3 regions of the Propionispora vibrioides genome follow, and region 3 is predicted to be linked to each of the others. Evidence: riboswitches for the same ligand, from Rfam matches in the RefSeq annotation. Region 3 holds a riboswitch; each other region holds the start of a gene.
What was found. A riboswitch is a leader RNA that binds a small molecule or an ion and turns the genes downstream of it on or off. The one in region 3 is predicted to bind lysine.
Positions count from the first base shown of each region.

Region 1: it holds a riboswitch for lysine, as region 3 does, so the genes downstream of both, BMW43_RS07875 (amino acid permease) here and dapB (4-hydroxy-tetrahydrodipicolinate reductase) in region 3, are expected to answer to the same signal.
Region 2: it holds a riboswitch for lysine, as region 3 does, so the genes downstream of both, BMW43_RS02935 (diaminopimelate decarboxylase family protein) here and dapB (4-hydroxy-tetrahydrodipicolinate reductase) in region 3, are expected to answer to the same signal.

Region 1 covers NZ_FODY01000007.1:92,757-97,041, reverse strand. Annotated here, with positions in the region: gene BMW43_RS07885 (sensor domain-containing diguanylate cyclase/phosphohydrolase) at 1-614, shown strand, start outside; gene BMW43_RS07880 (amino acid permease) at 1,083-2,465, shown strand; lysine riboswitch at 2,581-2,759, shown strand; gene BMW43_RS07875 (amino acid permease) at 2,894-4,285, shown strand, end outside.
Region 2 covers NZ_FODY01000002.1:221,747-226,031, forward strand. Annotated here, with positions in the region: gene BMW43_RS02930 (fumarate hydratase) at 1-160, opposite strand, end outside; gene BMW43_RS02935 (diaminopimelate decarboxylase family protein) at 677-1,921, opposite strand; lysine riboswitch at 2,032-2,206, opposite strand; gene BMW43_RS02940 (metallophosphoesterase) at 2,265-2,744, opposite strand; gene BMW43_RS02945 (XTP/dITP diphosphatase) at 2,741-3,331, opposite strand; gene rph (ribonuclease PH) at 3,328-4,068, opposite strand; gene BMW43_RS02955 (histone deacetylase family protein) at 4,083-4,285, opposite strand, start outside.
Region 3 covers NZ_FODY01000005.1:110,738-115,022, reverse strand. Annotated here, with positions in the region: gene BMW43_RS06160 (hypothetical protein) at 94-405, shown strand; gene BMW43_RS06155 (YlmC/YmxH family sporulation protein) at 420-707, shown strand; gene BMW43_RS06150 (hypothetical protein) at 786-1,499, shown strand; lysine riboswitch at 1,671-1,848, shown strand; gene dapB (4-hydroxy-tetrahydrodipicolinate reductase) at 1,977-2,771, shown strand; gene BMW43_RS06140 (aspartate-semialdehyde dehydrogenase) at 2,987-4,018, shown strand; gene dapG (aspartate kinase) at 4,029-4,285, shown strand, end outside.

The DNA.
Region 1 (4,285 bases), on a different contig from region 3:
CGGAAAGCCGGATGTACAGCCATAAGCTGCTGGAAAGCCGGACAGTGCGGCGGGAAATCATCATGGGTATGGAAAATACCCTGCATACCCGTTGCTTTGAAGAAGCCGGGCACAGCGCCAGAGTGTGTCAGTTGGCCGCTGAGTTTGCCACGTATATCGGCCTGGATATGGACGGGCCGGATATGAAACCGCTGGTGCTGCTGTCGGCACTCCACGATATTGGCAAAGTGGCCATCCCCAGGGATATACTGGGGAAACAGACAACCTTGTCAACTGAGGAATGGGAACTGGTCAAAAGCCACAGCGATATCGGCTACCGAATGGCGCAGGCCATCGGGGAGGCGGTGTTGGCCGAGGTTATTTTGGCTCTTCATGAACGCTGGGATGGCAAGGGTTATCCTTATGGCATAAAGGGTGATAAAATTCCCCTGCTGGCCAGGTTGTTTTCGCTGATCGATGTATTTGACACCGTTACTCATGAACGTCCCTATGGCGCTGTTATGACCAGGGCGCAGGGCGTGGCTCATGTTGAAACAGGCAGCGGCGGCCAGTTTGATCCGCAGCTAACCGAGCAGTTTGTCCGCTTTATGCGGGAGAGGAAAAAAGTGATCTAGTACCGTATCAGCTCTAATCCTGTAGGATGATGACGAGCAGATTTCCCGTAGGGCAAAGGCCAAGGAAAGAGGTATACCGGAGTAGGCCGGTTGACAATAACGACACAGGACGGAGAAAACTCCTTGGGACAGGCTAAATGGAATGCTTATAGCTTATAATAAGGCGGGCTGGGCGCGCGAAAGCGGCGCGATCAGCCCGTTTTTATGTTTTTTCGGTTCGGATTAGCAACTGGATTGCCGGACGGTTGTGTTTTCCGGGAGAACACAGTGGGCGGCTGAAAAAATCAGATAATAGGCGCCGGATCGGCTGTGTATGCGGTATGTTTTTCTATGTCTGTCGCCAGTAGACAGGGATAACAGCGTTAAATAGGGTGATTGTGTACTTTACACAGAGGACATAGTTATGTATAATTTACTGAGTGTAAATAAGTTGGGAGAAAAAAGTAACGGAAGTGGAGTGAAGTAAGCATGAACCATCCTAATGCGGAGGAAGGAAACATTCAGCGGGGTCTTAAAAACCGTCATATTCAGATGATTGCGCTGGGCGGCGCCATCGGCACAGGCTTGTTTTACGGCTCGGCCTCAGTCATCAAGCTGGCGGGACCGGCCATTACGGTATCGTACTTAATCGGCGGCATCATTATTTTCTTTATCATGCGGGCCTTGGGTGAGATGTCGGTGGAACAGCCGGTATCGGGTTCCTTCAGTCAGTATGCCTACCAATACTGGGGTGAGCTGCCCGGGTTTATTGGTGGCTGGAATTACTGGTTCAACTATATTGTAGTCAGTATGGCGGAGCTTGCCGTTGTCGGCACTTATGTGAATTACTGGCTGCCGGATATCCCCATCTGGGTATCGGCGCTGGTCTGCCTGGTGGCAATTACCGCCATCAATCTCATTCATGTGAAAGCCTTCGGCGAGTTTGAGTTTTGGTTTGCCATTATCAAGGTGCTGGCTATTGTCGGCATGATTGTGTTTGGTGTAGCTATTATTGTTTTCGGCTTTGGCCACGGCGGCGTGCCGATTGGTCTGGGTAATCTCTGGCAGCATGGCGGCTTTTTGCCTAACGGTGTTTACGGCGTTATTTTATCGTTGGTCATGGCCATGTTTTCTTTTGGCGGCGTGGAACTGATCGGTATTACCGCCGGTGAAGCGGAAAACCCGAAGAAGTCCATCCCTCAGGCAATCAATCAGGTGGTTTGGCGGATTTTATTATTCTACGTCGGAGCGTTGACCGTTATTTTGGCTATTTTCCCCTGGAATGAAATGGGGACTCAAGGCAGCCCTTTTGTGCAAATCTTTACCCATGTGGGTATTCCGGCTGCAGCCCATTTGTTGAACGCAGTTGTGCTGACGGCTGCCCTGTCCACCTATAACAGTGCACTATACAGCAATGGCCGGATGTTGTACGGTCTGGCCCTGCAGGGAAATGCCCCGCGGCTGTTCGCCAAATTGAATACCTCCGGTGTTCCGGTAGCTGCCATTTTGGTATCGTCAGGCGTTACGCTGTTTGCCGTTTTACTCAGCTATATCGATCCGGACCGGGTGTTTTTGTATTTAATGGCTGTGGCGACTATCGCCATTATCATCAACTGGGCTATGATCCTGTTGGTACAGCTTAAATTCCGGCAGCAAAAAGAGGCCGAAAAAGTGGTACTGACCTACAAGCTGCCCTTGTATCCCTTTTCGTCCTATATCAGCCTGGCTTTTCTGGCCTCCATTTTAGTCATCATGGCTTTAATTCCCGATATGCGGTATTCGCTCTATATCGCACCGGCCTGGCTGCTTTGCCTGTACATCGGTTATCAGGTAAAGGCCAAACGGCAAAGTGAGCCTGTACGAAACTATTAAAAATAGCAATTTAGTGTACAAAGTCCGGAATTTGTTTTTATTTTTAGCACAAAAACGTAAAAGTCTCTTCCTAAAATACAGGTGATCAAGTATAATAAAAGTTAGTTTAATACGGTGATCAGATAGAGGTGCGGGGATTATGAAACTGCAGTGAGCTGGCTGGCGATAAACTGCAGGGGAGGAATACCCGCCGAAGCGGCCGTGCCCTGGCCAGGGCGGCTGCTGGGGTTGTATTGAATAAATACAACACTGTCATCCGGGTTTCCCACCATTGGATGAAGCGCTATCTCACAGAAAGTTTTACTGCGCTGGTTTATGCGGTAATCGTACGGTTGTGAGATGGCTCACGACCGTTTTTTTTTGTGTGTGAGCGGAAGGAATCGGTTATGGCGGGTAGGCTGCAGGTCATTAAGACTAGGAGGTATTATATGTATAAGCAGGAAGATATTTTGAAAGAGCTTTGCCCGGCCAAACCGGAACTAAAGCGGGAGATGAAATCGCGCCATTTGATGATGATTTCCATTGGCGGGACGATCGGCACCGGCTTGTTTTTAGGTTCGGGACAGACGATCAGCCAGGCCGGCCCGGCTGGTGCCATCATCGGATATTTGTTTGGCGGCTTTGTTATGTATATGGTGCTGCTCTGTCTGGCGGAGCTTTCGGTGGCTATGCCGGTTTCCGGCTCGTTTCAAAGCTATGCGTCCCAGTTTATTTCGCCTGGCGTAGGCTTTACCACCGGTTGGCTGTACTGGATTAACTGGGCGGTCTGCATTGCTGCCGATTTTACGGCGGCCGGAATTATCATGCATAACTGGTTTCCCCAGGTCGACACCTGGGTGTGGAGCGGCATTTTTGCACTGGGACTGGCTTTATTGAATGTTATTTCCGTCAAGGCCTACGGCGAGGCTGAGTTCTGGTTTGCCGGCATCAAGGTTGCCGCTATTGTGACTTTCATTGTTGCCGGAGCCGGCCTGATGTTCGGTTTTACCGGTCATGAAGGGGCTATTGGACTCAGCAATTTCAATACCGGCGGCGGTATTTTCCCCAATGGGTTTTCGGCGGTGTTTCTGACGATGATTGCCGTTTCCTACTCCTTTCAGGGAGCTGAACTGGTGGGCATTGCGGCAGGCGAATGCAAGGAACCGGGCAAAAACGTGCCCCGTGTCATTCGCGGCATTACCTACAGGATTATGATTTTCTACATTTTGGCGATGATTATTCTGGCCGGAACGATTCCCTGGCAGGAAGCCGGCGTATTGGAAAGTCCCTTTGCTCACGTGTTCGGACGCATTGGCATTCCCATCGCTCAGGATATTATGAGCTTTGTGGTGCTTACTTCGGCATTATCGGCCGGCAATTCCGCCCTTTACGCCTGTTCGCGGTTATTGTGGTCAATGGCCCAGGAAGGTCTGGCACCCCGCTTTCTTGGTCAACTGAACCGCAACGGTGTTCCTTTTTACGGCGTTATTGCTACGCTGATTCTGGCATGCCTGTCGCTGCTGACCAGTGAATATGCGGCAGACACCGTCTATCTGTGGCTAATGGCCAGTACCGGCCTGACCGGCTGCCTGATCTGGGTTATTATTGGCTGGTGCCAGATGAATTTCCGCAAGAAATTTCTGGCGGCAGGCGGTTCGGTGAAGGAACTGGTATTCCGGACGCCCTGCTATCCGCTGGTACCGATGCTGGCCATCGGGCTGAACATGGTCGTCATTATCAGTCTGTACTTCGACGAATCCCAGCGTATCGTGCTGTATACCGGCTTTCCATTGCTGGCAGCCATTTACCTGTTCCATGAAATTTTCCTGAAAAAAAGGGCT
Region 2 (4,285 bases), on a different contig from region 3:
TCTTAATAATTTGACCGATAATGTCTTTTCCCAGCGGAGATTCTTCGGTTTGCTGTCCCTTTACCAGTGCGCTGTAAACATCTTCCGGCAGATAATAGCAAGCCTCCATACACATCTTGGCTATTGCCTGCGTAATTTGGTCAACCTCGAGCGTGCGCATCCAATACCCCCCGTTATTTTTTATTTGTACGTTAACTTGGTCTATCGGCTTATCCTACCCTATTAGATGGATTTTCTGCAAGTTCATATTTTCACTCACATAGGTAACCTACCGTTAACCAGTACAATCTACGCTTTAGTATACCATAGATAAATTGGTTTGCCAATTATCTACATAAAACAGTAAACAATTTATTGTTCTGTTCTGAACAAAAAAAACAAGCAAACTCTTGGCAATATTATCGGATTTTTTAGGACTGTCTATTCGTAAAGCGATCGGAATCCCACAGTTCTTTCCTAGGGCGTGTCTGAGAGCTAACGGAATGTTCCGTGGCGAGTAATTTTTGCGCCAGACAAGGCAACATTTTGAAGGAATAGTGGGCCCTATTGCAAAAAATGTTAACGAAGTATGGTGTAAAAATTACCGTCAGGGGGCGTTTCGGATGGTTTTCAGGCATGCCCTAATAAAAGATAAAAAGTAGTGCCGAGAATCTCGTTCTCAACACTACTCTCTGTTTTAAAACTCTAGCGTTGCAAAATAATCTTCAATTGTTTCGGCGCGGCGAATCAATTTCACACTGCGGTCCGGCCGCAGCAGCAACTCAGCGGAGCGAAGCTTTCCATTATAATTGAAGCCCATAGCGTGCCCATGGGCACCGGCATCATGAATTACCACGACATCGCCGATATCAATCATTGGCAGCTTGCGGTTAATGGCAAACTTATCATTATTTTCGCAAAGCGAGCCGGTTACGTCGTAAATATACCCTTTCGGCCAGTCTTCCTTGCCGACTACCGAAATATGATGATAGGCCCCATAAAGTCCGGGACGCATCAGGTTGGCCATGCAGGCATCAAGTCCGACATAATTTTTGTAGATTTCCTTTTTATGCAAAACGGTGGATACCAGATAACCATAAGGACCGGTAACCATACGGCCGCATTCCATCGCCAGTTTTAAAGGATGCAGTCCGTTAGCCACGATCTTTTCCTCATACGCCTGCTTGATACCCTGGCCCAGACGTTCAAGATCGACTGCTTCCTGCTCCGGCCGGTACGGAATACCGATACCGCCGCCGAAATTGACAAACTCTATGCGGATACCCAATGACCGGTTGACTTCCAACACTAGATCGAACATCATATGAGCGGTTTCAATAAAGAAATTATGATCAAGTTCATTGGAAGCAACCATGGTATGAAGGCCAAAGCGTTTTACCCCTTTTTCCTTCACAATGGCCAGGGCCGACAGTAATTGTTTTCTGGTCAGTCCGTATTTGGATTCCTCCGGATTGCCGATGATAGCATTGCCGCCTTCCCGGAGCGGGCCCGGATTATAGCGGAAGCAAAGCACCTCTGGGATGCCGGCATGTCTTTCCAGATAATCGATATGACTGATATCGTCCAGATTGATCACGGCACCCATTTCACGGGCTTTCTTAAATTCAATGGCCGGCGTATCATTGGAGGTAAGGATAATCTCTTCTCCCTGCAGCCCGGCTCTTTCCGCCAGCAAAAGTTCCGCCAGCGAACTGCAGTCGGCCCCAACGCCTTCTTCCCGCAAAACTTCCATAATGGAAGGATTGGGAGTCGCTTTTACGGCAAAATACTCCTTAAATTCAGGCGCCCAGGCAAAGGCGTTCAATAAAGCGCGCACATTGTCCCGGATAGCCTGTTCATCATAAATATGAAAAGGCGTTTTATATTCCTCAATAATCCTGTGAATTTCATCTTTAGAAAATGGTAGTTTCTTTTCCGCCATGTTAAAACCTCCTCAATATAGTTGGACAAGAAGCCGCCATAAAACACAAAAAGCGACTTGCGTACAATCTCACAAATCGCTGAAATGGTAAAGGAAGTTTTACCCACGTGCAAGATAGTAGCGCTCCCCTTGATATCCATCAAGCGACAGTCCGGTATTTCTTAAACACAAGACCAGCGGCAATCCCTGGCAAGACTGCAGCTTCGGCGGCTATCCCTTTCCCTGGCTTCACAGTTCGCCAGACTCCGTCAGGTACTATTGATAGACCGCACCTCTACCACAAAATAATATAAACTTGTAATTTATCATACAGGATATGCCTATATCCTGTCAATATATATTCTTATCTGATATCAATGATCTGAGCCGTAACCTTGCCCTGATCAATCACAAGCAGGGCGCAAGTCGGTACGTTGCCCCGCGGAAAGCCGGCGCTTCCCGGGTTTAAAACCAGCAAGTCGCCTTCCCAGGTAATATCGGGGATATGGCTGTGCCCGTAAATAACAATATCGACCGCAAGATTATGGGCCTTTTCAATCAGCTCCCGTGTGCCGTATTTTACTTCATAACGATGACCGTGAGTCAGCCAAATGCTTTTTCCCTCCACGGTTAAAAATTCATCTAACTTGGCGGTAGCATGATAACCGTCGCAATTTCCCGCCGCCGCCACCACCGGCACCGTTGTTAAGCCTTCAAAAAAGCGGATGTCCTGACTGTTATCCCCGGCATGAAGCCATAAATCCATATCCGGCAACGCTTTTACCGCTTGGTTAACCATAATGCCCCGGCCATGGGTATCGCTGATAACGCCGATCTTTTTCATGACATATATCCCGCCATCTTATCCACCATATGCCGTACAGCCATGCCGCGGTGACTGATTTTATTTTTTTCTTCCAAGGAAATTTCAGCCATGCTCTTGTTTAAAGCCGGGATAAAAAACAAGGGATCATAGCCAAAGCCGCCCGTTCCCCGCGGCGCCTGAAGAAGTACTCCCTCACAATAGCCTTCGGTCGTCAAAAGCGTGTCATCGGTATCCAAAAAAGCCAGTACACAGCAAAACCGCGCTTGACGGTCAGTTATCCGCTGCATAGCGGCCAGCAGCTTTTCGTTATTTTGGGTATCTGAAGCCTGTTCTCCGGCATACCGGGCGGAAAGTACCCCCGGTGCTCCGTTTAAAGCAGCCACTGCCAGCCCCGAATCGTCGGCCAGGCAGGCCTTTTTCGTATATTCCTGATAATGCCGCGCTTTTAGCACCGCATTCTCGGCAAACGTGCTGCCTGTTTCCACTGCCTCCGGAATACGGTCAAAGTCGGCCAAGGAAAGCACGGTAACCGGCAAATGAGCCAAGGCTTTCTTAAACTCGGCGACCTTCCCTTTATTATAGCTGGCAATCACTATCTCTTTCACGGTTCACGCCCTACCTTCCAGGCCAGCGGCCCCAGAATGTCCTTTTGGTAATCAATCAATGCATGGATGCCTTTTTCACCGTAATTCAGCATTTCATTCAACTGCTGGCGGCTGAAATCGCTTTTTTCTCCCGTTCCCTGCACCTCGACAAAGGTACCGCTGCCGGTCATTACCAGATTCATATCCACGGCGGCATGAGAATCCTCTTCATAGCAAAGATCCAGGGCTGTTTCGCTGCCAATGACGCCTACGCTGATTGCCGCCAGAAAGTCCCTGACCGGAAAAGCCTTGTCTTGCTTATAGATGGTATTTACCGCATCAACCATGGCGATAAACGCACCGGTAATGGCAGCTGTCCGGGTGCCGCCGTCAGCCTGCAGAACATCGCAGTCCAGCCAAATCGTCCGTTCTCCCAATGCCTTCAAGTCTACCACGCTGCGCATGGCCCGGCCGATTAACCGCTGAATTTCATGGGTACGGCCGGTAATCTTTCCTTTGGCCGCCTCACGGATATTACGGGTCTGCGTGGAACGGGGCAGCAGGGAATACTCCGCCGTAATCCAGCCCTCACCGGTTCCCTTCATAAATGGAGGCACTTTTTCCTCCACTGTCGCCGCACAGATTACCTTCGTATTGCCGATTTCAATCAGCACCGAACCTTCCGCATATTTTAAATAATTGCGCGTAATTTTCACCACACGCATTTCATCCATACTTCGTCCGTCAATCCGTTTCAAATTCGTCACCGCCATCATAATTTTTCTAGTTCCCAGTGCTGCTTATCCTGTAGCAAATAGTACCGGTATTCTCCCCGCTTTTTCGCCGCCAGCACCGCATCCTTGGCGGCACGGCGGCAAGCCGGGCAGGCATCCTTCGTTATTACGGCGGCAAAAGCCGACCGGTCCCGTTCCTGCCAGCCTTCTACCGCTGTCCCCAAAGTAAAATAGCCTGAAC
Region 3 (4,285 bases):
ATAAACAAATCATTTGGCGACAGCCCTTTTTCTATACATATTTTTTTATGCTCCGCCATACGATGTAAGGACACTGGCAGTGGAGGTGCGGGGTTGATTAGCTTGCTTATTTTCTTTACACTGGCGCTTATGCTGCCTGTATCCATCTGGCTGCGCATGTGCTGGCTGCGGCAGCAGGCCGGCAAGGTGGAACCCAAGGCATCCCCTTTGTCGCTGGCTGTGCAGGAGCTGCTGGCGGCGGCTGGCGGCATTTATCTGTCGCTCATTATGTTGCTTTCGTTTTTAAAGATTGATGTTCCGGAAAAGATCCTGTTGCTGGGCGTTGCTATGGACCCGCTGCCTTGTCTGGCCATCGGCCTGGCCATCGTGCAGCCCCTGGTTATGCGCCTTTTTAACAAGAATTAGGAGTGAAAGAAAATATGAGGTTAAGTGAATTATCGGGAAAAGAAGTCATCAATATCGGTGACGGAGCGCGGCTGGGAGTCATTAACGAGTGTGAGCTTACGTTTGATGCCAGGACCGGAGAGATTGACTCCATGATTCTGCCGGTGAGTCAGAGCTTTTTGCATTTTTTAAGTGATACGAAGGTTTCCGCCATTCCCTGGGACAGTGTTAAAAAAATTGGCGACGATGTCATAATCATTGAGTTGCAGCAGGCGGGAGAAGTATCGAATTCCCGCATGTTTCGTCGAGCCGGCAATACATAGTAAGCGGCGGAATGGACAAACTAACATGGTAGAATTGGATTTTGTCCAATTCATACTTCAATGTTAGGAGGTCTGTTTATGAACAATTCCGGAAGCAACCAGTCTTCTACGCAACAAACTGCCAACAGTGCAGTCGTTAACAGTTACGCCGGCGCTTCCTCAGGCAGCGGCCAGAACGCCGCCGGTGCGCAGGGACAGGCAACAAACGGCATGCAGGCACAAAATGCCTCACAGAATCAAACAGCTACCTCAAGCAGCAGTCAGAATGCCGGTGCGTCAAACAGCACCCAGTCTTCGCAAGCTGCCGGTAAAGGAACGAAAAGTGTCGTTGGGGTATTTAAGTCACGCAGTAGCGCCGAGCAGGCTGCTCAGCAATTGCGTCAACAGGGTTTTACCACTGAAGAGATCAATCTGGTCAGCAAAAAGCAGGAAGGAGAAGGCAAAACCGAATATTATAACGATGATATTACCGACGGTGCTTTGACGGGCGGCACCATTGGCGGTATTGGCGGTCTGCTACTGGGTGCCGGGGCTATGGCTATTCCGGGGATTGGTCCGGTCATCGCCGCCGGTCCGATTGCGGCAGCCATCAGTGGTGTTGTGGCTGGCGGTATTGCCGGCGGCCTGATTGATTGGGGCATTCCGGCTGAGGCTAGTCACCGGTATGAGGAAAGTGTGGCCCAGGGCAATACGCTGGCCGTTATCCGCGCCGACGCTGCCAAGGTAAATGCCGCCGCACAGGTATTGCGGCAAAACGGGGCCAGTGAAGTGGAAAGTCACAATACCAAATAGTGATTGTAAAATCTGGAACTGACTAAACGGTTCCAGCGGTTAACTCGCCTTTACTCCGTAGGAGTAAAGGCGAGTTAAGCGGCGGTCGGTGATTTTTTTCGCAAAAAGATTGACACTGATGGAACGCTTAGTATACAATGTACGTAAAATAAATAGACCTCATCCTGCGCGGGGTGGAGTAGAGGTGCGAACAAGATGAGTACTTTCAGCTAGAGTGGTGTCGATGATCTGAAAGGAAAGGGTTGTTTGCCGAAGTATAGCAAGGCGGCCAAGCCTTGTATACTGGTCTTACATCGAATAGGTTTAAGACTGTCACCAAAGTGGTATTTGGTGGAGCGCTATCTCAAATCGACGGCAGGGGATATTCTTTTGTTATATTTCCTGATGTCATGGTTTTGGCTGTCTAATCACAAATAAGACAGCCGGTGAGATAAGCATTCACCGGCTGTCTTTTATTATTTTAGGAGGTGGACTTTTGTGATTAGAGTAATGGTGTGCGGCGCATACGGCAAAATGGGCCGTGAAGTGTTGAAGGCTGTATATAATGACAAGGAATTGGAACTGGTCGGTGCTATGGATGTGAACTCCAGCTTTGCCGATGCCGGCGAACTGATCGGTATAGGCAAGATCGGCGTCACGGTAGGCAAGGATTTACAGACGGTTATCAGCGAGACCAAACCGCAGGTTATGGTTGATTTTACTAATCCCGCCGCAGTGATGCCCAACATTCGCACAGCTATTACTTGTGGCGTAAGTCCTGTTGTGGGCACAACCGGTTTATCAGCGGATGATTTGGCAGAAGTAGGGCGGTTATGCAGCGATAAAAAGGTCAACGCGTTGATTGCGCCTAACTTTGCCATCGGGGCTGTATTGATGATGAAAATGGCGCAGGACGCGGCAAAATATCTTCCTCATGTGGAAATTATCGAGCTGCATCATGATCAGAAGCTGGATGCTCCCTCCGGTACGGCGCTGCGGACGGCCCAGTTGATTGCCGAAAAGCGGGGTTTCTTAAAACAGGGCCATCCGAACGAAGAGGAAAAACTGGCCGGTGCCCGAGGCAGTGAACTGGAGGGTATCCGTATCCATAGCGTCAGACTGCCTGGCTATGTCGCCCACCAGGAGGTTATTTTCGGTGGCTTGGGGCAGACTTTGACCATCCGTCATGATTCGATCTCCCGTGAGTCGTTCATGCCCGGCGTGGTGCTTGCCTGCAAGCGGGTACTTACTATCACGGGCCTGGTTTGCGGCCTGGAGAACATTTTGGACTAATGCATAATATGGTGAGTATGAACGGTGCTAGGGCGTGTCTTCAAACTAACGGAATGATCCATGGCGAGTGATTTTTGCGCCAGACGAGATAAAATTTTGCAGGAATAGCGGCCCCTATTTCCAAAAATTTTAGCGAAGTATGGCACAAAAAGCGCTGTCAGGGAGCGTTTCGGATAGTTTAAAGACACGCACTACAGGAAAAGGAGCGATTGGGAATGAAAAAATATAATGTTGCAATACTCGGGGCTACTGGCGCAGTAGGCAAGGAATTTCTGGAACTGATTGAAGAGCGTAATTTTCCGTTTGCCGAATTGAAGCTGTTGGCTTCCTCCCGTTCGGCAGGTAAAAAAATCGACTTTATGGGAAAAACTTATACTGTGGAAGAAGCCAAACCGGAATCATTTGACAATGTACAGATTGCTTTGTTTGCCGGCGGTGCGGCGAGCAAGACTCTGGCACCCGAGGCTGTAAAGCGTGGTGCCGTCGTCATCGACAATTCCAGCGCCTTTCGCATGGACCCGAAGGTGCCCTTGGTCATTCCCGAGGTGAATCCTGAGGCGATCAAGGAACATCAGGGCATTATCGCCAATCCGAACTGTTCTACCATTATTATGCTGATGGCATTAAAGCCGATTTATGACAAAGCGAAGATCAAACGGGTCGTGGTATCGACCTATCAGGCCGTTTCCGGTGCCGGGAAAGAAGCGATTGATGAACTGGAAAATCAGGTGGTTGCCCATATCCAACGGGCACCGGTCGAAGCCAACATCCTGCCCGGCGCCAGCCTGCCGAAGCATTACCAAATCGCTTTTAATCTGTTGCCGCAGATTGATGTGTTCGTTGACGGCGATTATACCAAGGAAGAGATGAAAATGGTTCATGAGACACACAAAATTCTGGGTGACCATACCATCGGCATTTCGCCCACGGCTGTGCGGGTCCCGGTGTTCCGCAGTCATTCCGAGTCGATTAATCTGGAACTGGCAGAGCCGTTGTCGGCCCAGGAGGCCCGGGAATTGTTGAGCGCTTTCCCCGGTGTTGTGGTGGAGGATGCGCCGGCAGATATGGTATATCCTATGCCGCTGCTTACCTCCGGCAAGAACGATGTGGCCGTAGGACGCATCCGGGAAGACAAATCGGTACCGTACGGATTGAACATCTGGGTTGTTGGCGATCAAATCCGCAAAGGCGCGGCTTTGAACGCGCTGCAGATTGCGGAATACATGATTGGACATAATTTAGTTTGAGGTGTTGGGAATGCGTATAATTGTCCAGAAATTTGGCGGCACTTCAGTCGCCAATGAGGATGTTAGAAAACTGGTGGTAGGCAAGGTGGAAAAGGTGCGCAGCCAGGGCTACAGCCCGGTGGTTGTGGTATCCGCTATGGGTCGCAAGGGGGAGAACTACGCTACTGACACCCTGATCGGCCTGGCCCGGACCGCCAATAAAAACATTGCCGCACGGGAACTTGACCATATGATGTATTGCGGTGAAATGATTTCGGCGGTGATTAT